DNA from 3 places in the Citrobacter freundii ATCC 8090 genome. Region 3 is predicted to be linked to each of the others. Evidence: predicted binding sites of a transcription regulator. Region 3 holds the regulator's gene; each other region holds the start of a gene.

Region 1 (10,424 bases), 1.1 Mb from region 3:
AAGGCGGCAAAATCCAGCTGGTTATCCCACCGGATCTGGCTTACGGCAAAACGGGCGTTCCGGGCATTCCGGCCAACTCTACGCTGGTCTTTGATGTTGAACTGTTAGACATCAAACCGGCACCGAAAGCTGACGCGCAGCCAGATGCTGCACCGGCAGATAAAGCTGCAGACAGCAGCAAAAAATAAGCTAACAGAAACCGCCGCCCACAGGGCGGCGGTTTTTTATTATCGACAGGATATAATTAATACTGGAAAGCGCCTTGTGCGCTGTATTACTTTAGATGCCCCTATAATAGTGATGAGCCTGCCCTGACAACATAACGACAGGCTCCTGAAAAGGAGTGCTTTTTTTCATGTCCAGGTCGCTTTTAACCAACGAAACCAGTGAGCTAGATTTGCTGGATCAACGTCCTTTCGATCAAACCGACTTCGATATCCTCAAATCCTACGAAGCGGTAGTGGACGGGTTGGCGATGCTCATTGGTTCCCATTGTGAAATCGTATTGCACTCTTTGCAGGATTTGAAATGCTCGGCCATCCGCATTGCTAACGGTGAACATACGGGCCGTAAAATTGGCTCACCGATTACCGACCTTGCGTTGCGTATGCTGCATGATATGACGGGTGCGGATAGCAGCGTGTCGAAGTGTTACTTCACACGTGCGAAAAGCGGTGTCTTGATGAAGTCGGTGACGATTGCCATTCGCAACCGTGAGCATCGCGTGATTGGTCTGCTGTGCATCAACATGAACCTTGATGTCCCTTTCTCGCAGATAATGAATACCTTTATCCCACCGGAAACCCCGGAAGTGGGCTCTGCCGTCAACTTCGCTTCTTCGGTGGAAGATCTGGTTACCCAGACGCTGGAATTCACAATCGAAGAAGTGAATGCCGATCGCAATGTTTCCAACAACGCGAAGAACCGCCAGATCGTCCTGAATTTGTATGAGAAAGGCATCTTCGATATTAAAGATGCCATCAACCAGGTCGCCGATCGGCTGAACATCTCCAAACATACGGTCTACCTCTATATTCGTCAGTTCAAAAGTGGCGATTTCCAGGGGCAAGATAAGTAATGCGTTTTGCCATCATGGTGACGGGGCCAGCGTACGGCACGCAGCAGGCGAGCAGCGCGTTGCAATTTGCTCATGCGCTACTCAAAGAAGGGCATGAGCTAAGCAGCGTTTTTTTCTATCGTGAAGGTGTGTATAACGCCAACCTACTCACTTCGCCTGCCAGTGATGAATACGATCTGGTACGGGCCTGGCAACAGCTGAACCAACAGCATGGTGTAACACTGAATATTTGCGTGGCTGCGGCGTTGCGACGCGGCGTGGTTGATGAGACTGAGGCAAAGCGGCTGGGGCTGGCAGGAGCTAATTTACAATCAGGTTTTAACCTCAGCGGGCTTGGATCGCTGGCTGAGGCTTCCCTGACCTGCGATCGCGTGGTGCAATTCTGATGAAACGTGTTGCTTTTGTCTTTTCTACCGTGCCGCACGGCAGCGCATCTGGCCGTGAAGGGTTAGATGCATTGCTGGCGACCTCTGCATTAACGGAAGACCTCGGCGTGTTTTTTATCGGTGATGGCGTCTTTCAAATCCTTCAGGGACAGCAACCGGATGCCGTGCTGGCGCGAGACTATATCGCGACCTTCAAGCTGTTAGGGTTGTACGATATCGATCAATGTTGGCTCTGCGCTGCCTCATTACGCGAGCGGGGCCTTCAGCAGGGGAGTAATTTTGTGATCGATGCGACAGCGCTTGAACCGGAAGATTTACGCCGTGAGTTAGGCAACTATGACGTCATTTTAAGGTTTTGAGACTCTCATGCTGCACACACTACATCGCTCCGCGTGGCTTACCGATTTCTCCTCTCTTCTTCGTCTGATTGATAAAGACGATGAACTTTTATTGCTCCAGGATGGCGTGACGGCAGCAATCGAAGGAAGCCGTTTCCTTGAAAGTCTGAAAAATGCCTCCATTAAGGTCTATGTACTGGAAGAAGACATTAAGGCTCGCGGGTTGAGCGGTCAAATTTCAGACAGTGTCGTCAGGGTTAGCTATACTGACTTCGTCAGACTTACGGTGAAGCATCCCAGCCAGATGTCCTGGTAATTGTGGGATCGTTGTATATTTCTTGACACCTTTTCGACACCGACCTAAAATTCTGCGTCCTCATATTGTATGAGGTCGTTTTATTACGTGTTTACGAAGCAAAAGCTAAAACCAGGAGCTATTTAATGGCAACAGTTAACCAGCTGGTACGCAAACCACGTGCACGCAAAGTTGCAAAAAGCAACGTGCCTGCGCTGGAAGCATGCCCGCAGAAACGTGGCGTATGTACTCGTGTATATACTACCACTCCTAAAAAACCGAACTCCGCACTGCGTAAAGTTTGCCGTGTTCGTCTGACTAACGGTTTTGAAGTGACTTCCTACATCGGTGGTGAAGGTCACAACCTGCAGGAGCACTCCGTGATCCTGATCCGTGGCGGTCGTGTAAAAGACCTCCCGGGTGTTCGTTACCACACCGTTCGTGGTGCGCTTGACTGCTCCGGCGTTAAAGACCGTAAGCAATCACGCTCCAAGTATGGCGTGAAACGTCCTAAGGCTTAATGGTTCTCCGTTAAGTAAGGCCAAACGTTTTATATTAATGTCAAACTAAACTCTTAGAGTTTTGGACAATCCTGAATTAACAACGGAGTATTTCCATGCCACGTCGTCGCGTCATTGGTCAGCGTAAAATTCTGCCGGATCCGAAGTTCGGATCAGAACTGCTGGCTAAATTTGTAAATATCCTGATGGTAGATGGTAAAAAATCTACTGCCGAAACTATCGTATACAGCGCGCTGGAGACCCTGGCTCAGCGTTCTGGTAAAAACGAACTGGAAGCTTTCGAAGTAGCTCTCGAAAACGTGCGCCCGACTGTCGAAGTTAAGTCTCGCCGCGTTGGTGGTTCTACTTATCAGGTACCAGTTGAAGTCCGTCCGGTCCGTCGTAATGCTCTGGCAATGCGTTGGATCGTTGAAGCTGCTCGTAAACGCGGTGATAAATCCATGGCTCTGCGCCTGGCGAACGAACTTTCTGATGCTGCAGAAAACAAAGGTACTGCAGTTAAGAAACGTGAAGACGTTCACCGTATGGCAGAAGCCAACAAGGCGTTCGCACACTACCGTTGGTAATCCCTTCGGAGTTTTAGTCACCAGGCGGGCGCTTCTAGTAAGCAGCCCGCTTTGGGCTACTTAAATTGAACGCCTAAAAGATAAACGAGGAATCAAATGGCTCGTACAACACCCATCGCGCGCTACCGTAACATCGGTATCAGTGCGCACATCGACGCCGGTAAAACCACTACTACCGAACGTATTCTGTTCTACACCGGTGTAAACCATAAAATCGGTGAAGTTCATGACGGCGCAGCCACCATGGACTGGATGGAGCAGGAGCAGGAACGTGGTATTACTATCACCTCCGCAGCGACTACTGCATTCTGGTCTGGTATGGCTAAGCAGTATGAACCGCATCGCGTAAACATCATCGACACCCCGGGGCACGTTGACTTCACTATCGAAGTAGAACGTTCCATGCGTGTGCTTGATGGTGCAGTAATGGTTTACTGCGCAGTTGGTGGTGTTCAGCCTCAGTCTGAAACCGTATGGCGTCAGGCAAACAAATATAAAGTTCCGCGCATTGCGTTCGTTAACAAAATGGACCGTATGGGTGCGAACTTCCTGAAAGTTGTTGGTCAGATCAAAACCCGTCTGGGCGCGAACCCTGTTCCGCTGCAGCTGGCAATTGGCGCTGAAGAAGCGTTCACCGGTGTTGTTGACCTGGTGAAAATGAAAGCCATCAACTGGAACGAAGAAGATGCAGGCGTAACCTTCACTTATGAAGATATCCCGGCTGACATGCAGGAACTGGCTGAAGAATGGCACCAGAACCTGATCGAGTCCGCTGCAGAAGCTTCAGAAGAGCTGATGGAGAAATATCTGGGTGGTGAAGAACTGACTGAAGAAGAGATCAAAAAAGCTCTGCGTCAGCGCGTTCTGAACAACGAAATCATCCTGGTAACCTGTGGTTCTGCGTTCAAGAACAAAGGTGTTCAGGCGATGCTGGATGCGGTAATTGATTACCTGCCATCCCCAGTAGACGTACCTGCGATCAACGGTATTCTGGACGACGGTAAAGATACTCCTGCTGAGCGTCATGCTAGCGATGACGAGCCGTTTGCTGCTCTGGCATTCAAAATCGCTACCGACCCGTTCGTGGGTAACCTGACCTTCTTCCGCGTGTACTCTGGTGTGGTTAACTCCGGTGACACCATCCTGAACTCCGTGAAAACTGCACGTGAACGTTTCGGCCGTATCGTACAGATGCACGCTAACAAACGTGAAGAGATCAAAGAAGTTCGCGCGGGCGATATCGCTGCTGCTATCGGTCTGAAAGACGTGACCACTGGTGACACTCTGTGTGACCCGGATCACCCGATCATTCTGGAACGTATGGAATTCCCTGAGCCGGTAATTTCCATCGCGGTAGAACCGAAAACCAAAGCTGACCAGGAAAAAATGGGTCTGGCTCTGGGCCGTCTGGCTAAAGAAGACCCGTCATTCCGCGTATGGACTGACGAAGAATCTAACCAGACCATTATCGCTGGTATGGGTGAGCTGCACCTCGACATCATCGTTGACCGTATGAAGCGTGAATTCAACGTTGAAGCGAACGTCGGTAAACCTCAGGTTGCTTACCGTGAAGCGATTCGCGCGAAAGTTACCGATATCGAAGGTAAACACGCTAAGCAGTCTGGTGGTCGCGGTCAGTACGGTCATGTTGTTATCGACATGTACCCGCTGGAGCCGGGTTCAAACCCGAAAGGCTACGAGTTCATCAACGACATCAAAGGTGGTGTAATTCCTGGCGAATACATCCCGGCCGTTGATAAAGGCATCCAGGAACAGCTGAAATCTGGCCCGCTGGCTGGTTACCCGGTTGTTGATCTGGGCGTGCGTCTGCACTTCGGTTCTTACCATGACGTTGACTCCTCTGAGCTGGCGTTTAAACTGGCCGCTTCTATCGCCTTCAAAGATGGCTTTAAGAAAGCGAAACCAGTTCTGCTTGAGCCTATCATGAAGGTTGAAGTAGAGACTCCGGAAGAGAACACCGGTGACGTAATCGGTGACTTGAGCCGCCGTCGTGGTATGCTTCGTGGTCAGGAATCCAACGTCACTGGCGTTGTTATCCATGCTGAAGTTCCGCTGTCTGAAATGTTCGGATATGCAACTCAGCTGCGTTCTCTGACCAAAGGCCGTGCTTCTTACTCCATGGAGTTCCTGAAGTACGACGATGCGCCGAACAACGTTGCTCAGGCCGTTATTGAAGCCCGTGGTAAATAATCCACAGGATTAAAACCTAAGTCCCGTGCTCTCTCCATAGGGGAGAGCACTATAGTAAGGAATATAGCCGTGTCTAAAGAAAAATTTGAACGTACAAAACCGCACGTTAACGTCGGCACCATCGGCCACGTTGACCACGGTAAAACTACCCTGACCGCTGCAATCACTACCGTACTGGCTAAAACCTACGGCGGTGCTGCTCGTGCATTCGACCAGATCGATAACGCGCCGGAAGAAAAAGCACGTGGTATCACCATCAACACTTCTCACGTTGAATATGACACCCCGACTCGCCACTACGCACACGTAGACTGCCCGGGCCACGCCGACTATGTTAAAAACATGATCACCGGTGCTGCGCAGATGGACGGCGCGATCCTGGTTGTTGCTGCGACTGACGGCCCGATGCCGCAGACTCGTGAGCACATCCTGCTGGGTCGTCAGGTAGGCGTTCCGTACATCATCGTGTTCCTGAACAAATGCGACATGGTTGATGACGAAGAGCTGCTGGAACTGGTAGAAATGGAAGTTCGTGAACTTCTGTCTCAGTACGATTTCCCGGGCGACGACACTCCGATCGTTCGTGGTTCTGCTCTGAAAGCGCTGGAAGGCGAAGCAGAGTGGGAAGCGAAAATCATCGAACTGGCTGGCTTCCTGGATTCTTACATCCCAGAACCAGAGCGTGCGATTGACAAGCCGTTCCTGCTGCCTATCGAAGACGTATTCTCCATCTCCGGTCGTGGTACCGTTGTTACCGGTCGTGTAGAGCGCGGTATCATCAAAGTTGGTGAAGAAGTTGAAATCGTTGGTATCAAAGAGACTGCTAAGTCTACCTGTACTGGCGTTGAAATGTTCCGCAAACTGCTGGACGAAGGCCGTGCTGGTGAGAACGTTGGTGTTCTGCTGCGTGGTATCAAACGTGAAGAAATCGAACGTGGTCAGGTACTGGCTAAGCCGGGCTCTATCAAGCCGCACACCAAGTTCGAATCTGAAGTGTACATTCTGTCCAAAGACGAAGGCGGCCGTCATACTCCGTTCTTCAAAGGCTACCGTCCGCAGTTCTACTTCCGTACTACTGACGTGACTGGTACCATCGAACTGCCGGAAGGCGTAGAGATGGTAATGCCGGGCGACAACATCAAAATGGTTGTTACCCTGATCCACCCAATCGCGATGGACGACGGTCTGCGTTTCGCAATCCGTGAAGGCGGCCGTACTGTTGGTGCGGGCGTTGTTGCTAAAGTAATGAGCTAATTATTGATTAATTAGCTTTGAGCTTAAAAAGGGCGCTTCGGCGCCCTTTTTGCTGCCTGCTATTTAGTAGCTGTCATATTTATTCGCATTTTTTATTCATTCTCCCGCCGCGTAAATAGCGTTGTGCTATTGTAATCATAACTATTCTCATTTACACTTTGCGCAGAAATTGAACGGGAGCGATCATGTACGTTTGTTTGTGTAATGCGATAAGTGATAAAAAAATACGTCAGGCTGTTCGCCAGTTTCACCCTCAATCCTTTCAGCAATTACGTAAATTTATTCCTGTAGGAAATCAATGCGGTAAGTGCATTCGTGCTGCCCGCGAAGTCATGCAGGATGAATTAACGCAAATGCCAGAATTTAAAGAGATCGCCTAAGTCACACTCTTTTTTTTGACATCCCTGTAGCCCCATCTACGCTCTAAGAGTGGAAGCGGAGGGACTATAAAATGAAAGGTGATGTTAAAATCATAAATTATCTCAATAAACTATTGGGAAATGAGCTTGTCGCGATCAACCAGTATTTTCTCCATGCTCGTATGTTTAAAAACTGGGGACTGACTCGCCTCAATGATGTTGAGTACCATGAATCTATCGATGAGATGAAACACGCTGATAAATATATCGAGCGTATTTTATTCTTAGAAGGGCTCCCGAACTTGCAGGATCTTGGCAAGTTGGGTATTGGCGAAGACGTTGAAGAGATGCTGCAATCCGATCTTCGACTCGAGTTGGATGGGGCGAAAGATCTGCGTGAAGCCATTGCCTATGCCGATAGCGTTCATGATTATGTCAGCCGGGACATGATGATCGAGATCCTGACTGAAGAAGAAGGGCATATTGACTGGCTCGAAACTGAGCTGGACCTGATTGCAAAACTTGGCTTGCAAAATTATCTGCAATCGCAAATTAAAGTCAGTGACTAACCGCCCTGTATCAGATTTATCCAGCCAATAACGAAACCCGCAGCCGCCAGATATGGCCCAAAAGGCAGCGGGTTTTTTAGCATCTGTCTCCCGTAACGGACGCAAGAAATCCCGGTGAGACAACATGCCATGCCCGCGGCAAGTAAAACCAACAGTGGTAATGATTCCCAGCGATGCCATGCGCCCAGTGCGGCAAGAAATTTGACATCACCAAAGCCTAATCCTTCCTGTCGGCATATCAAACGATACCCCCAGTAGAACAAAGCAAATACCCAATAGCCCGCTACGGCACCCCAAAGCGCGTCGGATAACTGTGCAGGTCTGCAGCACTGATGATAAATAAGACCGCCCCACAAAAGAGGGCAGGTAAATTTGTCGGGCAGCAACCCGGTACGCAGGTCATGGACTAAGAGCAACCCTGATAGCGAAACATAAATCAGCAGAAAGGGGAGGTCGATGTACATGGGCAAATCTCATTTGGTAAAGAGTTTACCTTCGGGTAAGTACGCCGGCCCCACAAGTCCGGGATGTGAGTTATGGATGCTCTCTTCCACGGAAAACGCGTTGCATCACAGGACATACAATCAGAGTGGAAGGAGGCCCGCATTTATGAACGAGTGATTAATTTCTACGCGGCACTTGCTTAAGACTGAGATTTACGTATAATGCGCGGGCTTGTCTAATATTGACAGCGGTTCGATATGAGCCACCGGTACTGCGAAAGCAATACCAGACAATGTTCCCAATCGGGGAACTCTGTAAGAACGGTTACACTCTCCCATCAATCGTAATGGGTTTGAGGAGTAACTATTTCGTCTATAAAATAATTGGAGCTCTGGTCTCATGCAGAACCAAAGAATCCGTATCCGTTTGAAAGCGTTTGATCATCGTCTGATCGATCAATCAACCGCGGAAATCGTCGAGACTGCCAAGCGCACTGGTGCGCAGGTTCGTGGTCCGATCCCGCTGCCGACCCGCAAAGAGCGTTTCACCGTTCTGATCTCCCCGCACGTCAACAAAGACGCGCGTGATCAGTACGAGATCCGTACTCACAAGCGTCTGGTTGACATCGTTGAGCCAACTGAAAAAACCGTTGATGCTCTGATGCGTCTGGACCTGGCTGCCGGTGTAGACGTGCAGATCAGCCTGGGTTAATCAGGTCATCGAGCGATTGAGAGGTTGATACAATGATTGGTTTAGTCGGTAAAAAAGTGGGTATGACCCGCATCTTCACTGAAGATGGCGTATCTATCCCAGTAACCGTTATCGAAGTTGAAGCAAACCGCGTTACTCAGGTTAAAGATCTGGCTAACGATGGCTATCGCGCTGTTCAGGTTACCACCGGTGCTAAAAAAGCTAACCGCGTAACTAAGCCGGAAGCTGGCCACTTTGCTAAAGCTGGCGTAGAAGCTGGCCGCGGCCTGTGGGAGTTCCGTCTGGCAGATGGTGAAGAATACACCGTTGGTCAGAACATTAGCGTTGAACTGTTTGCTGACGTTAAAAAAGTTGACGTAACCGGTACCTCTAAAGGTAAAGGTTTCGCTGGTACCGTTAAGCGCTGGAACTTCCGTACCCAGGACGCTACTCACGGTAACTCCTTGTCTCACCGCGTTCCGGGTTCTATCGGTCAGAACCAGACTCCGGGCAAAGTGTTCAAAGGCAAGAAAATGGCAGGTCAGCTGGGCAACGAACGTGTAACCGTTCAGAGCCTGGACGTAGTACGTGTTGACGCTGAGCGCAACCTGCTGCTGGTTAAAGGTGGTGTTCCGGGTGCGACCGGTTGCGACCTGATCGTTAAACCAGCTGTGAAGGCGTAAGGGGATAGCAATGGAATTAGTATTGAAAGACGCGCAGAGCGCGCTGACTGTTTCCGAAACTACCTTCGGTCGTGATTTCAACGAAGCGCTGGTTCACCAGGTTGTTGTTGCTTATGCAGCTGGTGCTCGTCAGGGTACTCGTGCTCAGAAGACTCGTGCTGAAGTAACTGGTTCAGGCAAAAAGCCGTGGCGCCAGAAAGGTACCGGCCGTGCGCGTTCAGGTTCTATCAAGAGCCCGATCTGGCGTTCAGGTGGCGTGACCTTCGCTGCTCGTCCACAGGACCACAGTCAAAAAGTTAACAAAAAGATGTACCGCGGCGCGCTGAAAAGCATTCTGTCCGAACTGGTACGTCAGGATCGTCTGATCGTTGTCGAATCATTCTCTGTAGAAGCGCCTAAAACTAAGCTGCTGGCACAGAAATTGAAAGACATGGCTCTGGAAGATGTGCTGATCATCACCGGTGAGCTGGACGAAAACCTGTTCCTGGCTGCGCGCAACCTGCACAAGGTTGACGTACGCGATGCAACTGGTATCGACCCGGTTAGCCTGATCGCCTTCGACAAAGTCGTAATGACTGCTGATGCTGTTAAGCAAGTTGAGGAGATGCTGGCATGATTCGTGAAGAACGTCTGCTGAAAGTGCTGCGCGCACCGCACGTTTCTGAAAAAGCGTCTACTGCGATGGAAAAAACTAACACCATCGTTCTCAAAGTTGCTAAAGACGCGACCAAAGCAGAAATCAAAGCTGCTGTGCAGAAACTGTTTGAAGTCGAAGTCGAAGTCGTTAACACCCTGGTAGTTAAAGGGAAAGTTAAACGTCACGGACAGCGTATCGGTCGTCGTAGCGACTGGAAAAAAGCTTACGTCACCCTGAAGGAAGGCCAGAATCTGGACTTCGTCGGCGGCGCTGAGTAAGTCGGAGGAGTAATACAATGGCAGTTGTTAAATGTAAACCGACATCTCCGGGTCGTCGCCACGTTGTTAAAGTGGTCAACCCAGAGCTGCACAAGGGCAAACCTTTTGCTCCGCT
Region 2 (10,424 bases), 1.2 Mb from region 3:
TTTCAACCTGACTGAGCGTATCCAGCTGATTGGCGGCACCTGGTACGGCGGCGAAATGAAGAAAGGTATGTTCTCCGTGATGAACTACCTGCTGCCGCTGAAAGGCATTGCCTCCATGCACTGCTCGGCAAACGTCGGGGAAAAAGGTGATGTGGCAGTCTTCTTTGGCCTGTCCGGTACCGGTAAAACAACGCTGTCCACCGATCCGAAACGCCGCCTGATTGGCGATGACGAACACGGCTGGGATGACGACGGCGTGTTTAACTTCGAAGGCGGTTGCTACGCGAAGACCATCAAACTGTCTAAAGATGCCGAGCCGGAAATCTACAACGCGATCCGTCGTGACGCGCTGCTGGAAAACGTCACCGTGCGCGAAGATGGTTCCATCGACTTCGACGACGGTTCCAAAACTGAAAACACCCGCGTTTCCTACCCGATTTATCACATCGATAATATCGTTAAGCCAGTGTCAAAAGCGGGTCATGCTACCAAAGTGATCTTCCTGACTGCCGACGCATTTGGCGTGCTGCCGCCGGTTTCTCGCCTGACAGCAGATCAAACTCAGTACCATTTCCTGTCTGGCTTCACCGCCAAACTGGCCGGTACCGAACGCGGCGTTACCGAACCGACCCCAACCTTCTCTGCCTGCTTCGGCGCAGCATTCCTGTCTCTGCACCCAACGCAGTATGCTGAAGTGCTGGTGAAACGTATGCAGGCAGCAGGTGCGCAGGCGTATCTGGTTAACACCGGCTGGAACGGTACTGGCAAACGTATCTCTATCAAAGATACCCGTGCGATTATTGACGCCATCCTGAACGGTTCGCTGGATGACGCAGAAACGTTCCGTCTGCCGATGTTTGACCTGGCTATCCCGACCGAGTTGCCGGGCGTGGATACGCGCATTCTCGATCCGCGTAATACCTACGCGTCTCCAGAGCAGTGGCAGGAAAAAGCCAATGCACTGGCGAAACTGTTTATCGAGAACTTCGAGAAATACACCGACACCCCTGCGGGTGAAGCGCTGGTTAGCGCCGGACCGAAGCTGTAATTTTTGATTCGTTATATAGCCCCTTATCCGAGAGGGTAAGGGGTTTTTTATTGTGTTTATCTTTTAAAATGTACTCGGTACACCTATAATCTGTACTATCAACCCCATGCGCAGGACGCGCTATGTTCACATTTATTGAGCTACAAGGATTTAGTAAACGCCGTCCGTTACTTTTGCCTGACGATGAGTTTCGCGCTTTTCAAGAGGCGCTTATAGAGAACCCTGAGGCTGGAGGTACTATCGCTGGTACAGGTGGATTCAGAAAAATTCGCTGGAGTCGCTCTGGTATGGGCAAACGCAGCGGTATTAGGGTTATCTATTACAACGTGACGCGCAAAGGTCGAATCTATCTCGCTTTGCTCTATCCTAAAAATGAACAGGATGATTTAACCGAAGAGCAAAAAAGAGTTTTAATGCACTTATCCAATATGCTGATTTAATCATGGGAATTTTAATCATCAGGACACCGCTATCCGGTGTGGTGAGGCCAAAATGAAAGACGAATTATTTGCCGATTTGCTGGCCAGTGCAGAAGAAATGGTGCGTATAGAGAAAGGTGAAGAAACACCTAAGCCTGAACATGTACATACCTTTAGCGAAATTGATGTTAAAGCCATCCGCGAAGCAACAGGGTTACGCCAACAGGATTTTGCCATAGCTGTTGGCGTGAGTTATGACCTGGTTAAAAGCTGGGAAACGAAACGACGCCAGCCGACTGGTGCACCAAGAAAACTGCTTTTATTAATTCAAAAAAATCCATTTATAATTAATCAATTAAAAGCAATTTAAGCCAGAGGTTTTACTCTGTATCCCGTAAACAAAGGGAGGCATTTCGCCTCCCTTTCTTATACGTCTTTCGTGATACCCTGCGCGCGAGTGAAAGGAACCGGAAGCCATGCACGAATCGACAACCCACCACGTTCACTGGTACCAATCTCCAGCATGCCGTTATGGTTATCGATAATACGTTGCACAATCGCCAGACCCAGCCCCGTGCCGCTGGTACTGCGCGCGCTGTCGCCGCGGACAAATGGCTGGAACAGGTGCTTACGCTGCTCCGGCTTGATGCCCGGACCATCATCTTCTACCTGGAACCAGGCGCGATGCGTCTCCGTACCGCTACTGACCTTAATCCAGCCGTTGCCGTAGCGGGCGGCGTTAACCACCATATTGGCAACCGCACGCTTGATCGACAGCGGGTGCATCTTCACCTGAATGGCGCCAGGCTGCAGCGCAGTTTCGATTTCACGTTCATAGCCGCTTTCTGCCGCAACCACTTCACCCAGCACCGAGTTCAGATCCGCCATCTCCATCGGCATCTCCTGACCGGTACGCAGGTAATCGATGAACTGCTCGATGATGGCGTTACACTCTTCGATGTCCTTATTGATGGACTCCGCAAGATAACCGTCCTCTTCGCCCATCATTTCCGTTGCCAGACGAATACGCGTCAGCGGAGTACGTAAATCGTGGCTCACGCCCGCCATTAACAGCGTACGGTCATCGGCCAACTGCTTCACACCTGCGGCCATATGGTTAAAGGCTCGGGTTACGGAGCGCACCTCTGAAGCGCCATACTCCCGCAACGGCGGTGGAATGATACCTTTCCCCACCTGCAGCGCCGCATGTTCAAGATCCACCAACGGTCGGTTCTGGATACGGATAAACAGCCACGCGCCACCGATAGCCAGCAGCATAATCGCCAGCGTATAGCGGAACAGCGGAGAGAAATCGCCTTGATGAATTTCCGTAAGCGGAACACGTACCCAGATGTTGGGCGACAGCCAGGTTTTCAGCCACACAACCGGCGAGCTTTTGTTTACCTCAACGCGGACTTCCGTTGGGCCACCCAACTGCTGCGCCATCTGATGGCTTAAGAATTCATAGTGCTGCGCCCAACGCAGTCCGGCTTCTTCAGCGGCCTCGTTGGAATAGAGGGAAATACCCAGCTCACGATAAATTTCCCGACGGAATGCGGGCGGCACCACCAGTTGCGTACCGTCCTCCAGCTGTAGTTTATCGGTCATCAGCATACGAACTTCGTAGGCCAGGACCTTATTAAACTGCTGGAGGCTCGGCAGAATCGCGAAGTTCAGCACTACCAGGTAAGTCGTCACCAGGCTGGCAAACAGCAAGGTGACGATGAGCAATAACGTGCGGGCAAACGAACTTCGTGGCGAGAAGCGCATTCGCCTCATGCTTTAGAACCGTCCGGAACGAAGACGTAGCCCAGACCCCATACGGTCTGAATGTAGCGTGGATGCGCCGGATCTTCTTCCACCATGCGACGCAGACGGGAAATCTGGACGTCGATAGAACGTTCCATCGCAGAATATTCACGACCACGGGCGAGGTTCATCAACTTGTCGCGGGACAGCGGCTCACGCGGATGGCTGACCAGTGCTTTCAGCACCGCAAACTCACCGCTGGTGAGCGGCATAGGCTCATCTTCACGGAACATTTCACGCGTACCGAGGTTCAGTTTGAACTTACCAAACGCAATGACCGCTTCTTCCTGAGAAGGCGCGCCCGGCAGTTCATTCGCCTGACGGCGCAGGACTGCGCGAATACGTGCCAGTAGCTCACGCGGGTTAAACGGTTTCGGAATGTAATCGTCAGCGCCGATTTCCAGTCCTACAATACGGTCCACTTCTTCGCCCTTCGCCGTGACCATAATGATCGGCATCGGGTTGCTTTGGCTGCGCAGGCGACGGCAAATAGACAGGCCATCTTCTCCCGGCAACATTAAATCCAGCACCATCAGGTGGAAAGACTCACGGGTCAGCAGACGATCCATCTGCTCAGCGTTTGCGACGCTTCGAACCTGGAAGCCCTGCTCGGTCAGATAACGCTCCAGAAGCGCACGTAAGCGCATGTCGTCATCGACCACCAGAATCTTATAGTTCTCTTGCATTGTTATTACTCCCAAAGGTTCGCAACAATTAAGTGTATATTCTTAAGAAAGCTAACGTGAGTCACCAGCGAATTCTGGTATGAATTCCAGGCTAAATTGTTACAAAGCATATTAAACAGCAGCTTAAGTATACAATGTTTCTCGCAATACATTATTTATTCTGTTGATATGCTCACGTAATACTAATTGTGCGCATCATCACAGAGTCGAAGGTAAAACAATAAGATGAAAACGCCCCTGATAACCCGTGAAGGGTATGAAAAACTCAAACAAGAGCTGAATTATCTCTGGCGTGAAGAGCGCCCGGAAGTCACCAAAAAAGTTACCTGGGCCGCAAGTCTGGGTGACCGCAGCGAAAATGCCGACTACCAGTATAATAAAAAGCGCCTGCGTGAGATCGACCGCCGCGTCCGATATTTGACCAAGTGCATGGAGAATCTGAAAATCGTCGATTACTCCCCGCAGCAGGAGGGCAAAGTCTTCTTTGGCGCATGGGTTGAGATTGAAAATGACGATGGCGACATCCGCAAATTCCGTATTGTTGGCTACGATGAGATCTTCGGTCGTAAAGATTACATCTCTATCGACTCACCAATGGCGCGAGCGCTGCTGAAAAAAGAAGTCGGCGATCTCGCAGTAGTAAACACTCCTGGTGGCGAAGCCAGCTGGTACGTGAACGAGATTGAATACGTTAAGTGAGACCGGAACAATCCGAAGCCCCGGCAGATGGCTGGCATTTTTGTCAGTCAATCCGTATAACTATCCCCTGATTTTTTATCCTATAGACGAAGCTATCCATGATGAATGATTCTTTCTGCCGCATTATCGCAGGTGAAATTCAGGCTCGTGCTGAACAGGTAGAAGCTGCCGTTCGCCTGCTTGACGAAGGGAACACCGTGCCGTTTATCGCACGATATCGTAAGGAAATCACCGGCGGTCTGGACGATACGCAACTGCGTAATCTGGAAACCCGTCTGGGATATCTGCGTGAACTGGAAGACCGCCGTCAGGCAATCCTGAAATCTATCGGCGAGCAAGGCAAACTGACCGACGACCTGGCGAAAGCGATCAACGGCACGTTAAGTAAGACCGAACTCGAAGATCTCTATCTGCCGTACAAACCTAAGCGCCGTACCCGTGGGCAGATCGCCATTGAAGCAGGCCTTGAGCCGCTGGCAGACCTGCTGTGGAACGAGCCGTCTCACGACCCGGAAACAGAAGCCGCTAAATATCTCAACGCCGACAACGGCGTGGCGGATACCAAAGCGGCCCTCGACGGCGCACGTTACATCCTGATGGAACGCTTCGCTGAAGATGCCGCGCTGCTGGCGAAAGTGCGTGACTATCTGTGGAAGAACGCGCATTTGGTTTCCACCGTGGTAAGCGGTAAAGAAGAGGAAGGCGCGAAATTCCGCGACTACTTCGATCACCACGAACCGATCTCTACCGTGCCATCCCACCGTGCGCTGGCCATGTTCCGTGGCCGTAACGAGGGCGTGCTTCAGCTTTCGCTGAATGCCGATCCGCAGTTCGATGAGCCACCGAAAGAGAGCCACGGCGAGCAAATCATTCAGGATCACCTTGGCCTGCGACTGAACAACGCACCGGCAGACAGCTGGCGTAAAGGCGTTGTAAGCTGGACATGGCGAATTAAGGTGCTGATGCACCTCGAAACCGAACTGATGGGCACCGTGCGCGAACGCGCGGAAGATGAAGCAATCAACGTCTTTGCCCGTAACCTGCATGACCTGCTGATGGCGGCTCCGGCCGGCCTGCGCGCCACCATGGGCCTCGATCCCGGCCTGCGTACCGGCGTGAAGGTGGCGGTTGTTGACGGTACCGGTAAGCTGGTCGCGACCGACACCATTTATCCACACACCGGTCAGGCCGCCAAAGCCGCCGTTGCCGTTGCGGCGCTGTGTGAAAAATACAACGTTGAGCTGGTGGCGATTGGTAACGGTACAGCGTCGCGCGAAACCGAGCGCTTCTTCCTCGACGTGCAGAAACAGTTCCCGAAAGTCACCGCGCAGAAAGTGATCGTCAGCGAAGCCGGGGCATCGGTTTACTCGGCTTCCGAGCTGGCGGCGCAAGAGTTCCCGGATCTCGACGTTTCATTGCGTGGCGCAGTGTCTATCGCCCGTCGTCTGCAGGATCCGCTGGCTGAGCTGGTGAAAATCGATCCGAAATCGATCGGTGTGGGCCAGTATCAACACGACGTTAGCCAGACACAACTGGCGCGTAAGCTGGACGCGGTGGTGGAAGACTGTGTGAACGCCGTCGGCGTCGATCTAAATACCGCTTCCGTTCCGCTGTTGACCCGCGTGGCCGGCCTGACACGCATGATGGCGCAAAACATCGTCGCCTGGCGCGATGAGAACGGTCAGTTCCAGAACCGTCAGCAACTGCTGAAAGTCAGCCGTCTGGGGCCAAAAGCCTTTGAACAGTGCGCAGGCTTCCTGCGCATCAACCATGGCGATAACCCACTGGATGCCTCCACCGTTCACCCGGAAGCCTATCCGATTGTGGAACGCATTCTGGCCGCTACCGAGCAATCGCTGCGTGACCTGATGGGCAACAGCAACGAACTGCGCAATCTGAAAGCCGCCGATTTTACTGACGAACGCTTCGGGGTGCCGACCGTCACCGACATCATCAAAGAGCTGGAAAAGCCGGGTCGCGATCCGCGTCCTGAATTTAAAACCGCGCAGTTTGCCGATGGTGTCGAAACCATGAACGATCTGCTGCCGGGAATGATCCTGGAAGGGGCGGTCACCAACGTCACCAATTTCGGCGCGTTTGTTGATATCGGCGTTCATCAGGATGGCCTGGTGCATATCTCTTCGCTGTCGAATAAGTTCGTCGACGATCCACACACCGTGGTGAAAGCGGGCGACATTGTGAAGGTGAAAGTGCTGGAAGTGGACCTGCAACGTAAGCGTATCGCGCTGACCATGCGTCTGGACGAGCAGCCGGGTGAAACCAATGCGCGTCGCGGCGGCGGGAATAACGATCGCACTCAGGGCAATCGCCCAGCGCCAAAAGCGGCGAAACCGCGTGGTCGTGACGCCCAGCCTGCGGGCAACAGCGCGATGATGGATGCGCTGGCGGCGGCAATGGGTAAAAAGCGCTAAGTTTAAACCGTGTGCCGGATGACGGAATCAATACCTTATCCGGCATATTTAATATATCCCCCGCTTTTCACCACAATATATTTATCACTTTATTAACAGATGAAACCTTAATTAAACATTAAGATTCTCAATAATTACCTCCGCGAACCATTCTTTCCCTACCAGAATAAATATTGAGGAATATCAAAATTGGCTCAAATTATTATCCAATTGTACATTCCGTCACATTTATTCTATTGATGATAGAAACCATTCTCATTATCATTGTTTTGTTGATTATTTACTCTTTCCTTACGTTGGCTAATCATCTGGTCTCATGCCGCCCTGTCGCCCCATGAGGTAATCATCCAGTTAGCGAGATATAAGTAGGTCCCTATGCAATTCACTCCTGACAGTGCGTGGAAAATTACCGGCTTTGCCCGTGAAATCAGCCCGGCTTATCGTCAGAAACTGTTGTCACTTGGCATGCTGCCCGGCTCCTCCTTCAACGTGGTACGCGTCGCCCCGCTCGGCGATCCTATCCATATCGAAACGCGTCGCGTAAGTCTGGTATTGCGTAAAAAGGATTTGGCGTTATTAGAAGTGGAAGCGGTTTCCTGTTAATACAGTGAGTCTATAAAAATGAAAAAACTAACCATTGGTTTAATTGGTAATCCTAATTCCGGCAAGACAACCTTATTCAACCAACTCACCGGCGCGCGCCAGCGTGTAGGCAACTGGGCTGGCGTTACCGTGGAGCGTAAAGAAGGTCATTTCGCCACAACGGACCATCAGGTCACGCTGGTGGATTTACCCGGCACCTATTCTCTGACGACAATCTCATCCCAGACCTCTCTCGATGAGCAGATTGCCTGCCACTATATTTTAAGCGGCGACGCGGATCTGTTGATCAACGTGGTCGATGCTTCAAACCTTGAACGCAACCTCTATCTGACGTTGCAACTGCTTGAGTTGGGCATCCCCTGCATCGTCGCGTTGAATATGCTGGATATCGCTGAAAAACAGCAAATCCGTATTGATATCGACGCCCTCTCAGCACGTCTTGGCTGCCCGGTGGTTCCGCTGGTTTCCACCCGCGCCCGCGGCATTGAAGCGCTGAAGCTGGCGATCGATCGCTACAAAGAAAACGACACTGTCGAGCTGGTCCATTATGCCCAGCCGTTGCTGCAGGAAGCGGATTCCCTCGCCGACGCGATGGCCAAAGATATGCCGCTCAAACAGCGCCGCTGGCTGGGCCTGCAGATGCTGGAAGGCGATATCTACAGCCGCGCATATGCGGGTGATGCCGCGCAAAATCTCGATGCCTCCATCGCACGCCTGAGCGAGACTATGGACGATCCGGCGCTGCACATCGCCGATGCGCGCTATCAGTGCATTGCCGCTATCTGCGATACCGTCAGCAATACTCTGACGGCAGAACCGAGCCGTTTCACCACCGCGGTAGATAAAATCGTTCTCAACCGCTTCCTCGGGCTGCCGATTTTCCTGTTCGTGATGTACCTGATGTTCCTGCTCGCCATTAACATCGGCGGCGCGCTGCAACCATTGTTTGACGTTGGCTCCGTAGCACTCTTTATCCATGGTATTCAGTGGATTGGCTACACGCTGCACTTCCCGGACTGGCTCACTATCTTCCTGGCCCAGGGCCTTGGCGGCGGGATTAACACCGTGCTGCCGCTGGTACCGCAAATCGGCATGATGTACCTGTTCCTCTCCTTCCTTGAAGACTCCGGCTACATGGCGCGCGCCGCGTTTGTGATGGACCGTCTGATGCAGGCGCTGGGACTGCCGGGCAAATCGTTCGTCCCGCTGATCGTCGGCTTTGGCTGTAACGTACCGTCCGTGATGGGCGCACGTACGCTGGACGCCCCGCGTGAGCGTCTGATGACCATCATGATGGCGCCGTTTATGTCCTGCGGCGCACGTCTGGCGATTTTCGCCGTCTTTGCCGCGGCGTTCTTTGGTCAGAACGGCGCACTGGCGGTCTTCTCGCTGTACGTACTGGGTATCGTGATGGCTGTGTTGACGGGCCTGATGCTCAAACACACCATCATGCGTGGTGAAGCAACGCCGTTCGTGATGGAGCTGCCGGTATACCACGTGCCGCACATCAAGAGTCTGATTATTCAGACCTGGCAACGCCTGAAAGGCTTCGTTCTGCGTGCAGGTAAAGTCATCATCATCGTCAGCATTTTCCTCAGCGCGTTTAACAGTTTCTCGCTGAGCGGGAAAATCGTCGATAACATCAACGACTCAGCTCTGGCCTCCGTTAGCCGTGTTATTACTCCAGTGTTTAAACCGATTGGCGTTCACGAAGATAACTGGCAGGCAACCGTAGGTTTGTTCACCGGCGCGATGGCGAAAGAAGTGGTGGTGGGTACGCTGAACACGCTCTATACCGCGGAAAACATTCAGGAAGAAGAGTTCAACCCGGCAGATTTCCACCTTGGTGACGAGCTGCTCGGCGCAGTGGATGAAACCTGGCAAAGCCTGAAAGACACCTTCAGCCTGAGCGTACTGGCTAACCCTATCGAAGCCAGCAAGGGCGACGGCGAAATGGCGACGGGCGCAATGGGCGTGATGGGCGAGAAATTTGGCAGCGCCGCCGCCGCGTACAGCTACCTGATCTTTGTTCTGCTGTATGTGCCGTGCATTTCAGTGATGGGCGCTATCGCACGTGAATCCAGCCGTGGCTGGATGAGTTTCTCGATTCTGTGGGGCCTGAATATCGCCTACTCTCTGTCGACGCTGTTTTATCAGACGGTCAGCTACAAAGAGCACCCGACCTACAGCCTGGTGTGCATTTTAGCGGTCATCCTGTTTAACATCGTGTTACTGGGCCTGCTGCGTCGAGCTCGCAGCCGCGTGGACCTCGCACTGCTGGCAACCAACAGAACGGCGAGTTCCTGCTGTTCCAGCACGACTGGCGATTGCCACTAAGGTTATCGACAATGGCATCACTTATTCAGGTTCGTGATTTATTGGCTTTGCGGGGGCGCATGGAGGCGACACAAATAAGCCACACGCTGCATACCCCGCAGCCCATGATTGACGCCATGCTGAATCAGTTAGAAAAGATGGGCAAAGCGGTGCGGATTCAGGAAGATGCCGACGGGTGTCTTTCCGGAAGCTGCAAAAGTTGCCCGGAAGGTAAAGCCTGCCTGCGCGAGTGGTGGGCTTTGCGCTAATCAGATGCTCTTTGCCGGATGGCGCTACGCTTATCCGGCCTACAAATGATGCAAACGTCCAGGCCGGATAATTCGTTTATGCAGATATCCGGCTTTTTTGCGTAATGGATTCCACATAGATTTCATTATTTCAGCAAAAAAGA
Region 3 (10,424 bases):
GCTGGGGTGGTGGTTACGGCAACATCTTCCAGGATGAGCGTGACGTGAAATTCATCGTTATTGCTCCGTTCACTATCTTCTAATGCCAATAGCGGCAGGCCGTGCTCCTGCCGCCTCGTTGAGGAACGTGCTATGAAAAAACTGATACTCATCGCCGTTATGGCATCAGGGCTGGTGGCTTGTACGCAATCCCCTGCACCGAAAGAAGACAGCCGTCTGAAAGAAGCCTACAGCGCGTGTATTAATACTGCTCAAGGATCGCCGGAAAAAATAGAAGCCTGCCAAAGCGTGTTGAATGTACTGAAGAAAGAAAAACAGCACCAGCAGTTTGCCAATGAAGAAAGCGTACGCGTGCTGGATTATCAGCAGTGTATCCAGGCCACGCGCACGGGTAACGATCAGGCCGTTAATGCTGATTGCGATAAAGTCTGGCAGGAAATTCGCAGCAAGAATGCCGCACAGTAATTCAAAAAATGAAAAAGACAACGGGCGGAGAATTTTCCGCCCGTTTGCATTTCAGAGCTTATTTTCCACTGGTTGATAACCCCGACTTAGCCGGACAAACAGCATTGCCGTGGCGGCGAGTCCGCAAAGTGCCGCGCACATCAGCCACCATCCCGGTGAGCTTTTATCCCCGGTTAGCTGAACCAGTGCCGTGGATATGACCGGCGTTAGGCCGCCAAAAATCGCTGTGGCAAGACTGAATGCCAGTGAAAAGCCCACCGTACGCACATAGACCGGCATCACCTCGGTGAGTGCGGCTACCATTGCCCCGTTATACATACCAAAAAAGAATGAGAACCAAAGCAGGACCAATGTCATGCGAGTGAAATCTGGCGCGGCGGTGAGCCAGTGCATTACCGGCCAGGTGGTGATCAGAGCGAGTATGGTAATCCCCATTAACACCGGACGACGACCAATTCGGTCAGAAATTGCCCCGCCAATGGGCAGCCAGATAAAGTTAGAAATACCGACCAGCATGGTGACCACCAGGCTGTCGCGAGCGCTCAGGTGGAGTACAGCCCTGCCGTAGGTCGGGGTGTAGACGGTGATGAAGTAAAATGTCGTTGTGGTCATCGCCACCAGCAGCGTACCTGCAGCGATAAGACGCCAGTTTTTGACGATAGTGGTGAAAATTTCCCGAGTGTCGGGGCGGTGCGTGCGTTGTAAAAATGCGTCTGTTTCCTGCAGCGAGCGGCGGAGCACGAAGATCAAAGGAATAATCATGCAACCAATAAAGAAGGGAATGCGCCAGCCCCATTCCGAGATCTGATCGTGTCCCAGGGTAGCGTTCAGACAGTAACCAATCAGCGCCGCCACCACAATGGCGACCTGTTGACTGGCCGACTGCCAACTGGTGTAGAAGCCTTTATTGCCAGGCGTGGCGATTTCCGAAAGATAAACCGAGACACCGCCTAACTCTACGCCTGCAGAAAATCCCTGTAATAATCGTCCAAGTAATACCAGCACGGGAGCCAGCAGGCCAATACTGTGATAGCCAGGTACAAGGGCAATCAGCAGGGTACCGCAGCCCATAATCGCCAGCGTCACCATCAGGCCTTTACGACGACCAATTCTGTCGATATAAGCACCCAGCACAATGGCGCCAACGGGTCGCATTAAGAAACCCGAACCAAAAACAGCGAAAGTTAACATTAGCCCGGCAAATTCACTCTCCGCGGGAAAGAAGGTCTTTGCAATATAGGTGGCGTAAAACCCGAACAGAAAAAAGTCGAACTGTTCGAGAAAATTACCGCTGGTTACCCGCAGTATTGCGCCGAAAGTTCCGGCGCGCGATGGTTGTTGTGTCATTGGGTTTGCTCCACTGTCTTATCATAATATTTATAGAGGTAAGAGTGTGCGGGTTAGTTGTCTGTGACCCCCGCCTGTTTGCCGCGCCGTTTCTCAATCGCCCACTTGAGTAAGGCTGCGCAGCGGTAAAATCCATGGGCAAATTTTCCGTAAGGAATGGTCAGAAAGAGCGCCATGACCACGCCGAGGTGAATGGCGAGCAAAATAGCCATCCAGGACGAGTCTCTTCCTGCCAGCAGGGCTAAACCGGTCAGACTGGTCAGCAGCAGCAGCAAAATAAAACCGCGATCCATCGGTTTTTGCCGTGCGTCGCCATGTAGCGGTGAACGCTTGAGATTGAGCCATAGCAAGCCAGCCGGGCCGACAACCAGGCCAATGCCTCCCAACGTGCCCAGCATGACCGGAACGCTGAAGAACGGATAGGGTGCTTCTATACCTGCGAAATAGTGATAGCCCGTCGCCACCACGGTGGCGGCAAAGCAGAGCAGAAAACCGTAGAAAGTGAAGTGATGAAAACGGCGGCGCATCAGAGTGAAGGCATCATCTGCTTCATTACAACCTTTACCGTGCCCACCATCGAGATACTTTAGTGTCAGCGCATCGTGTGAAGCTTCAGCAATTTCGACGGAACGTGGCATACCGGGAGAAATCTCGCGCCAGAAGCGGATAACGCCCGCCATCAGCAGACCTATCGCCAGAATAAATACCGAACCAAACATCCAGGCCAGCAGGTTATGCGGGAAAATTTGGTAGAAATCTCCGGCCAACGGAGGATGGAGTAACGAGCCTTTTAACCCCATGGCGAGCAGTAAAAACAGGATCAGACCGAAAACCAGCGCCAGCGTCACGGTGACGCCTGCGCGACGATAAAGCGCGCCAAAGGCCGCGGGTTGCGCGTAGTGCTGATAGGTTTCAAGCCGGACTTCTGCCATCGCCTTCGGCACGTTGATGGCAAACTCATGAGGCGGGGCATACTGACAGGCGTGCAGGCAGGCACCGCAGTTATGGCACAAGTTTGCCAGATAATTGATATCCGCTTTACCGAATTCCAGGCGCTGCGTCATTGCCGGGAACACGGCGCAAAATCCTTCACAATAGCGACAGGCGTTGCAGACCTGCATCACGCGTTCAACTTCCGCTTCCGGTTCGGTGATAATTTGCGCGTCGATAATCAGTTTCTCAAGCTGCCTCATGACGAGTCTCCTTACGTGCGGCCAGCGCGGCTTCTTTTCCGGCAATACGGCCAAAAGTGGTACCGATTGACATGCCCACGCCTGCGGTGTAGCCCTTGCCCAGCACGTTGCCCGCCATCATCTCTCCGGCGACGAACAGGTTGCGGCTTGGCTGCCCGGCAAAGTGTACGGCAGCGCGTTCATTTACTTTTAACCCGAGATAGGTGAAGGTGATCCCTGGCCGCAGGGCATAGCCGTAGTAAGGCGGCTGGTCCAGTGGTCGCGCCCAGTGTGTCTTCGCGGGGGTTAACGCTTTTGTCGTGCAGTTATCCAGAATGGTATGGTTGAACTGGCCGGGCTGGCAGGCGTTGTTGTACTCCGTCACGGTGTGGGTAAAGTGTTCGCCATTCAGCCCCAACTGATGAGCCAGTTCCGCCAGCGTATTGGCCTGTGCGCCAGGAAAGACCGGAGGCATGAAGTGGCCGATGGCTTTACTGTCGATAATGGAGTAGCCAATCTGCCCGGGCTGTTGGGCGACCAGTCGTCCCCAAATGGCGTAGCGTTTGGGCCAGAAATCTTCGCCTTCATCATAAAAACGCTCAGCGTCACGGTTGACGACTATGCCGAGCGAAACACAGTCCACGCGGGTACAAATCCCGCCGTCATATAATGGCGCTCTGGCGTCAATGGCTACGCAGTGTGACTGGGAGGGTTCGCCGATGATGTCGGCTCCGGCATCGATCATAAATTTGAGCAGTACGCCCTGGTTAAAGCGCGTGCCGCGAATCAGAAAGTTATCTGCAGGCCATTCGCCGCGCTCGTTCTCTCCCCACGCTTCTCGCAGCCATTCGCGGTTTGACTCAAACCCGCCAGCGGCAAGCACGCAGGATTTCGCTGTAATGCGCTCTTCACCTGCCAGCGCCGCCACGAACTCGCCATTACGCAGTTCAAGCGCCTGAACAGGGGTGTTATAGCGGATCTGCACTCCCAGTTTTTCTGCGCTGCGATAATAGGCATTCACCAGGGCCTTGCCACCGCCCATAAAAAAGGCGTTGGTTCGCGCCACGTGTAAAGCGCCAGAGAGAGGAGGTTGAAAATTGACGCCGTGCTGGCGCATCCAGTCGCGGCATTGTGAAGAGGTGCGGATCACCAGACGTGCCAGGGCTTCGTTGGTATTTCCTTCCGTGACGCGCTGCAGATCTTGCCAATACTCCTCTTCCGGATAGCTTTCCACCAGCACATCCTGCGGTGCATCATGCATACAGCGCAGGTTACGCGTGTGTTGGGAATTTCCCCCACGCCATTCCCGGGGAGCCGCTTCGAGTAGTAAAACGGAAGCGCCTTGCTCCCGGGCGGTAAGGGCAGCGCATAAGGCAGCATTGCCACCGCCAATCACCAGAACATCAACCATCGTATACTCCATTACCATTTAACTAATTGTTAAATTTGTAATTAAAATGTATGCGAACGGCTTGTGCGGGCGCTATGACGTAGTGCTAAAGAGGGCTTTAGTTATTGTAAAGGATGGCGCCTGGCCAGCGTCCTGCTTCCACCAGTTGATGCATCACTTTCGTCAGCACCACGCGGGCTGCGAGGCCCGCCGGGGTGAGCTCATCGTCAGAGAGGCTCACCAGAAAGTTGGGGCGGCTAAGTATCGGATTATGGACGCCGATCACTCTTAGCGTCTCTTTATCGAGATGGGAAATCGCCGCTCCGGGTTGAAGAGTGGCGCCAATGCCACTGCGCACGGCGCGCATCAGCAGCGCCAGACCATCAATTTCTGTAGCGATCTCAATGTTCAGCGAGTGTTCCTGACAAATTGCTTCCAGCCTGCCGCGCAGACCGTGGCCTGGGCTGGGCATTATCAATGGAATACTCGCCAACTGGGCTGGGGCAATATTGTCATCGGTAATATCAGCCAGTAGGGCATGGGTCCCAATCAAAAACAGCCGTTCTTCGAGAATCGGTCTGGCACTCCAGCGCAGGATCTTTTCTTTTTGAAACACCACAGCCAGATCAATCTGGCGGGTATTAATCATCCGTTCCAGATTACCAGAGAGACTTTCCACCACATGCAGGCGAACATCGCTATAGCTTTCCCGCATGGCGTGAATAAAAGGCATACCGAGAACTGAAGCGGTACTGGGAGCCATGCCGACGCTGACGTGCCCGGAAAGCCGGGATTCACGCGCGGCGAGGATTGCATCGTCTGCGTGACGGAGCGCCAGCTGCGCCTGGGAGTAAAAAGCCAGTCCGGCGCTGGTGGGTGTCACGCCTCGCGAAGTGCGCTGCAGCAGGCGAATAGCGAGTTCGTTTTCCAGACGCGACATTTGCTGGCTGAGTGCCGAAACCCCGATATTGAGATCGAGCGCCGCGCTACCCATGCTGCCGGTTTCTACAATGCGCACAAAATAGCGTAGCTGGCGAAGTTCCATTTCGACTCTCCGGAAGGGGCAATTGATTTTTACATTAAAGCAACACAGGAGCGGAGGGAAGGGGAAAAGGGCAGGTAACGCCCATAAAAAAAGCCAACCGGATGGTTGGCTTTTCAGAAAGCATTACATTATTTGCCGTCGTGGGCGTGCTCATCTTCGCGGCAATCGCCTTCGGCACAGTGACCGTAAAGATAGAGGCTATGGTTAGTTAAGCGAATGCCATGTTTAGCCGCAATCTCACGTTGGCGGGCTTCGATGGAATCATCGCTGAACTCGACCACTTTGCCGCAGTCAAGGCAGATGAGGTGATCGTGATGATGCTGTTGAGTCAATTCGAAGACGGATTTACCACCTTCAAAATTATGGCGGGTCACGATACCGGCATCATCAAACTGGTTCAGCACGCGATACACGGTCGCCAGACCAATTTCTTCACCCATATCGATCAGGCGTTTGTATAAGTCTTCCGCACTGACGTGATGGTTATCCGGTTCCTGAAGAACTTCCAGAATTTTTAAACGAGGAAGCGTTACTTTCAGGCCAGCCTTCTTTAATGCGGTATTGTTGTCAGTCATGCGGAATCTGTCCTGTAGCTAAACGATTCACTTCATTAACAGAAGTGACAGAAATTGCACTTGAGATAATGCGATTCATTATAGAACTGCCATGGCTAAATGAAAACTGCAAGTCTCTGGCATATATTGTTAATCAAAACGTGGTATCGCCGACAAACACACTGTGCAACACCCGATTGGCATCCAGCCATTGTACAGGGTCAGACGAAAAAGTTACAAATTTGTAGCAATTATTTTGATTGGTTTTATCTATTGATGCGGCGCAGATGGAAATCTGCGCCACACGAAATCAGGCATTAATGATTTCGTCGAGGTGCAGCTCTTCAGAGATCTGCTTAACCCATTTTTCTACGCGTTCTGCGGTCAGTTCAGGTTGGCGATCTTCATCGATAGCCAGACCGACAAAATGGTCGTCGTCAGCCAGACCTTTGGACGCTTCAAAGTGATAACCCGCCGTTGGCCAGTGACCAACGATGGTTGCGCCGCGCGGTTCGATGATGTCGCGAATGGTCCCTAACGCATCGCAGAAATATTCTGCGTAATCTTCCTGGTCGCCACAGCCGAACAATGCAACCAGTTTGCCGTTAAAATCAATGTCTTCGAGGGTAGGGAAGAAGTCGTCCCAGTCGCACTGCGCTTCACCGTAGTACCAGGTTGGGATGCCGAGCAGCAGAATGTCATACCCTTCGAGGTCTTCTTTGCTGCTTTTTGCAATGTCATGAACATCGGCAACGTCTTTACCAAGCTGTTTTTGAATCATTTTTGCGATGTTTTCGGTATTACCGGTGTCGCTGCCGAAAAAGATGCCAGTGATTGCCATGAGTAAAATAACCTCTTGAAACTTATTGAAATGGTGGTGGCGCATTGCCCACGGATAAGGGCAATCATAGCAGAACAGTCAGGCATGCGGAAACAGCAAACACGCAGGACTGCACTCTGTGCTACACGATTTATGATTTAGAGCAGAAATTCAGACTATGCCTGACCGCGCAATGCGCTGAGTTGGTTCATCAGCATCTCTTCGATGAGTTCACTGCGACTCATGTTGCGTGCCTCAGCCAGCTCGTTCAGAGCGTCAACGGCATCAGCGTTCAGTTTCAGTTCGACACGCTTAAGCCCGCGAACTTTGTCACGCTTAAGCTGATTACGTTTATTAATACGTAACTGTTCATCACGCGAGAGCGGATTAGTTTTGGGTCGTCCCGGGCGACGCTCCTGCGCGAACAGATCTAATGTCGTACGGTCCGTTTGTTCTTTGGCCATGATCTTGGTGACTTCGGGGAAACAATCAGCCAGGCGTCTGCCCGGATGGATAGCGCGCCATAATACATCAGCAGGGGAGACACGCCAACGCCCGCGCGCGTAATCGCGCGCAGACGCTGAGTTTTTAATCAGTTAGCCTGCTCGCTCAGATAACGACGGATGGCGCGCAGCACCGCCTCCGGTTTTTCGGCATGCACCCAATGCCCGGCGCCTGCTATAACGTGCGCACGAGCTTGTGGGAATTGCGCCAGCAGTTGTTCGCGATACGCTTCGGTAACATACGGTGAGTTGCCGCCTGGGATAAACAGCGCCGGGTGCTCCCACGCAGGAATGGTTTCCCAACCGACGATATGCGGATATTGATCCCACAATACGGGAACGTTAAAGCGCCACTCGCCGTCAACAAAGGATTTCAGCAGAAACTGGATAACACCTTCCTCCTGCAGGTGCTGGCGCATGACGCTTGCCGCCTGCTGGCGTGAGGACGCTTGTGCATCGGTTACGGCATTGATTGCCGCAAAAATCTCATCGTGGCGGCGAACATGGTAGTCAACGGGAGCAATGTCGATGGCGACCAGCCGTTCGACACGTTCCGGAGCCAGAGCAGTCAGCGCCATGACGGCTTTTCCGCCCATCGAGTGGCCAATAAAGATCGCTTTTTCGATCTGCCGATCGTCCAGCGTATCCAGCAGATCTTGCGCCATGGCCGGATAATTCATCTCAGGTGAACGAGGGGAGAGGCCATGGTTTCGCATATCGACCTGGATGATGTCGTGGTCGGCTACTAGATCGCGTGCCAGGATCCCCAGGTTATCCAGGCTGCCAAACAAGCCGTGCACCAGGACGATGGGAGAATTATTGTGCAGGTTTTGCGCAGATTGCGCTCGGATATTCAATTTCATGGCAAAGTTCTTTTTTTCACACTCACGGGTTAGGGTATCATGTTGACCATTCTGCCACATGGCTGCAACAACTACGGTTACTCTGAGTTTTGCTGGCCACCAGGCTTGACGCTATCCGCTGTTGGGATTTGCCTTTACACTACGTGTGTTTACCCCGACAACTTGTATTCAGCTAAACACTGCACTGGATTAAGATGAAAACGATTGAAGTTGATGATGAACTCTATAGCTATATTGCCAGCCACACCAAGCATATTGGCGAGAGCGCATCCGACATTTTACGGCGTATGTTGAAATTTTCCGCCGCATCACAGCCTGTCACTCCGATAGTCAAAGAAGTCCGCGCTGTGCAACCTGTCGTGGAAGCCAAGCCGGTTAACCCCGTAAAAGATAAAGTGCGCGCGATGCGTGAACTGCTGCTGTCCGACGAATACGCGGAACAGAAGAAAGCAGTAAATCGCTTTATGCTGGTGCTGTCTACACTCTATTCACTGGATCAAAACGCGTTCGCCGAAGCAACGGAATCGTTGCATGGTCGTACGCGTGTTTATTTTGCAGCTGATGAACAGACGCTGCTGAAAAATGGTAATCAAACCAAACCGAAGCACGTGCCAGGCACGCCGTACTGGGTGATCACCAATACCAATACCGGCCGTAAATGCAGCATGGTTGAACACATCATGCAGTCAATGCAATTCCCTGCGGAATTGATTGAAAAGGTTTGCGGAACAATTTAATCCTTGCATTAGAAGGACCAGGCAATGGCAATCCACAATCGTGCAGGTCAACCTGCGCAACAGAGTGATTTGATTAACGTCGCCCAACTGACGGCACAATACTATGTACTGAAACCAACGGCAGGGAACGCTGAGCACGCTGTTAAGTTCGGTACGTCCGGACATCGCGGCAGTGCAGGTCGTCATAGTTTTAACGAGCCGCATATTCTGGCTATCGCCCAGGCGATTGCTGAAGAACGTGCGAAAAACGGGATTACTGGTCCGTGCTATGTGGGCAAGGATACCCACGCGCTGTCTGAACCGGCTTTTATCTCTGTACTGGAAGTGCTGGCGGCGAACGGCGTTGACGTCATCGTGCAGGAAAATAACGGCTTTACGCCAACCCCTGCTGTATCGAACGCTATCCTGGTCCACAACAAAAAAGGCGGCCCGCTGGCTGACGGCATTGTGATCACGCCGTCCCACAACCCGCCGGAAGATGGCGGCATTAAATACAACCCGCCAAATGGTGGTCCGGCAGACACTAATGTCACCAAAGTGGTGGAAGACAGAGCCAACGCGCTGCTGGCGGCCGGTCTGCAAGGCGTGAAGCGTATGTCGCTGGACGCTGCGCTGGCATCTGGTCATGTGAAAGAGCAGGATCTGGTTCAGCCGTTTGTTGAAGGACTGGCTGACATCGTAGACATGGCGGCGATCCAGAAAGCGGGTCTGACGCTGGGTGTCGATCCGCTGGGCGGTTCCGGTATCGAATACTGGAAGCGTATTGCTAAGCACTACAACCTGAACCTGACTATCGTTAACGATCACGTTGATCAGACTTTCCGCTTTATGCATCTCGACAAAGATGGCGCAATCCGCATGGACTGCTCCTCCGAGTGTGCGATGGCGGGGCTGTTGGCGCTGCGCGACAAGTTCGATCTGGCCTTTGCCAATGACCCAGACTACGACCGTCACGGTATCGTCACCCCGGCAGGGCTGATGAATCCGAACCACTATCTGGCGGTGGCGATCAACTACCTGTTCCAGCATCGTCCGCAGTGGGGCAAAGATGTTGCCGTCGGTAAGACGCTGGTGTCATCGGCGATGATTGACCGTGTAGTGAATGATTTAGGGCGTAAACTGGTTGAAGTGCCGGTTGGCTTTAAATGGTTTGTTGACGGTCTGTTTGACGGCAGTTTTGGCTTTGGTGGGGAAGAGAGCGCGGGGGCATCTTTCCTGCGTTTCGACGGTACACCGTGGTCAACCGACAAAGACGGCATCATCATGTGCCTGCTGGCGGCAGAAATTACCGCAGTGACCGGTAAGAACCCGCAGGAGCACTACAACGAACTGGCTGCTCGCTTTGGCGCACCGAGCTACAACCGCCTGCAGGCAAGCGCGACCTCCGCGCAGAAAGCGGCGCTGTCTAAGCTGTCTCCGGAAATGGTGAGCGCCAGTACGCTTGCGGGCGACCCGATCACCGCGCGTCTGACGGCTGCACCGGGCAACGGCGCTTCTATCGGCGGTCTGAAAGTGATGACTGACAACG

Evidence for each region. The regulator Fur, encoded in region 3, represses iron uptake genes when iron is present. The targets are predictions, from matches to a motif close to ATAATAATGAGAACNACTATCAA.
Region 1: a site for Fur is predicted at 6,778-6,800, ahead of bfd (bacterioferritin-associated ferredoxin). Genes of this name have one in related genera too.
Region 2: a site for Fur is predicted at 7,336-7,358, ahead of feoA (ferrous iron transporter A). Genes of this name have one in related genera too.

Annotation. Positions count from the first base shown of each region.
Region 1 covers NZ_CP049015.1:387,330-397,753, forward strand. The annotation lists gene fkpA (FKBP-type peptidyl-prolyl cis-trans isomerase) at 1-188, shown strand, start outside; gene G4551_RS01820 (helix-turn-helix transcriptional regulator) at 356-1,078, shown strand; gene tusD (sulfurtransferase complex subunit TusD) at 1,078-1,464, shown strand; gene tusC (sulfurtransferase complex subunit TusC) at 1,464-1,823, shown strand; gene tusB (sulfurtransferase complex subunit TusB) at 1,831-2,118, shown strand; gene rpsL (30S ribosomal protein S12) at 2,244-2,618, shown strand; gene rpsG (30S ribosomal protein S7) at 2,714-3,184, shown strand; gene fusA (elongation factor G) at 3,281-5,395, shown strand; gene tuf (elongation factor Tu) at 5,465-6,649, shown strand; gene bfd (bacterioferritin-associated ferredoxin) at 6,835-7,029, shown strand; gene bfr (bacterioferritin) at 7,101-7,577, shown strand; gene G4551_RS01870 (prepilin peptidase) at 7,574-8,041, opposite strand; gene rpsJ (30S ribosomal protein S10) at 8,421-8,732, shown strand; gene rplC (50S ribosomal protein L3) at 8,765-9,394, shown strand; gene rplD (50S ribosomal protein L4) at 9,405-10,010, shown strand; gene rplW (50S ribosomal protein L23) at 10,007-10,309, shown strand; gene rplB (50S ribosomal protein L2) at 10,327-10,424, shown strand, end outside.
Region 2 covers NZ_CP049015.1:321,775-332,198, reverse strand. The annotation lists gene pckA (phosphoenolpyruvate carboxykinase (ATP)) at 1-1,048, shown strand, start outside; gene G4551_RS01540 (hypothetical protein) at 1,171-1,488, shown strand; gene nadS (NadS family protein) at 1,541-1,837, shown strand; gene envZ (two-component system sensor histidine kinase EnvZ) at 1,894-3,246, opposite strand; gene ompR (osmolarity response regulator transcription factor OmpR) at 3,243-3,962, opposite strand; gene greB (transcription elongation factor GreB) at 4,188-4,661, shown strand; gene G4551_RS01515 (Tex family protein) at 4,760-7,093, shown strand; gene feoA (ferrous iron transporter A) at 7,469-7,696, shown strand; gene feoB (Fe(2+) transporter permease subunit FeoB) at 7,715-10,033, shown strand; gene feoC ([Fe-S]-dependent transcriptional repressor FeoC) at 10,045-10,281, shown strand.
Region 3 covers NZ_CP049015.1:1,532,660-1,543,083, forward strand. The annotation lists gene chiP (chitoporin ChiP) at 1-83, shown strand, start outside; gene G4551_RS07310 (ChiQ/YbfN family lipoprotein) at 133-465, shown strand; gene tcuC (MFS transporter) at 517-1,812, opposite strand; gene tcuB (tricarballylate utilization 4Fe-4S protein TcuB) at 1,866-3,005, opposite strand; gene tcuA (FAD-dependent tricarballylate dehydrogenase TcuA) at 2,992-4,395, opposite strand; gene tcuR (tricarballylate utilization LysR family transcriptional regulator TcuR) at 4,493-5,419, opposite strand; gene fur (ferric iron uptake transcriptional regulator) at 5,548-5,994, opposite strand; gene G4551_RS07340 (ryhB-regulated fur leader peptide) at 5,987-6,073, opposite strand; gene fldA (flavodoxin FldA) at 6,284-6,814, opposite strand; gene ybfE (LexA regulated protein) at 6,970-7,257, opposite strand; gene ybfF (esterase) at 7,386-8,159, opposite strand; gene seqA (replication initiation negative regulator SeqA) at 8,354-8,896, shown strand; gene pgm (phosphoglucomutase (alpha-D-glucose-1,6-bisphosphate-dependent)) at 8,921-10,424, shown strand, end outside.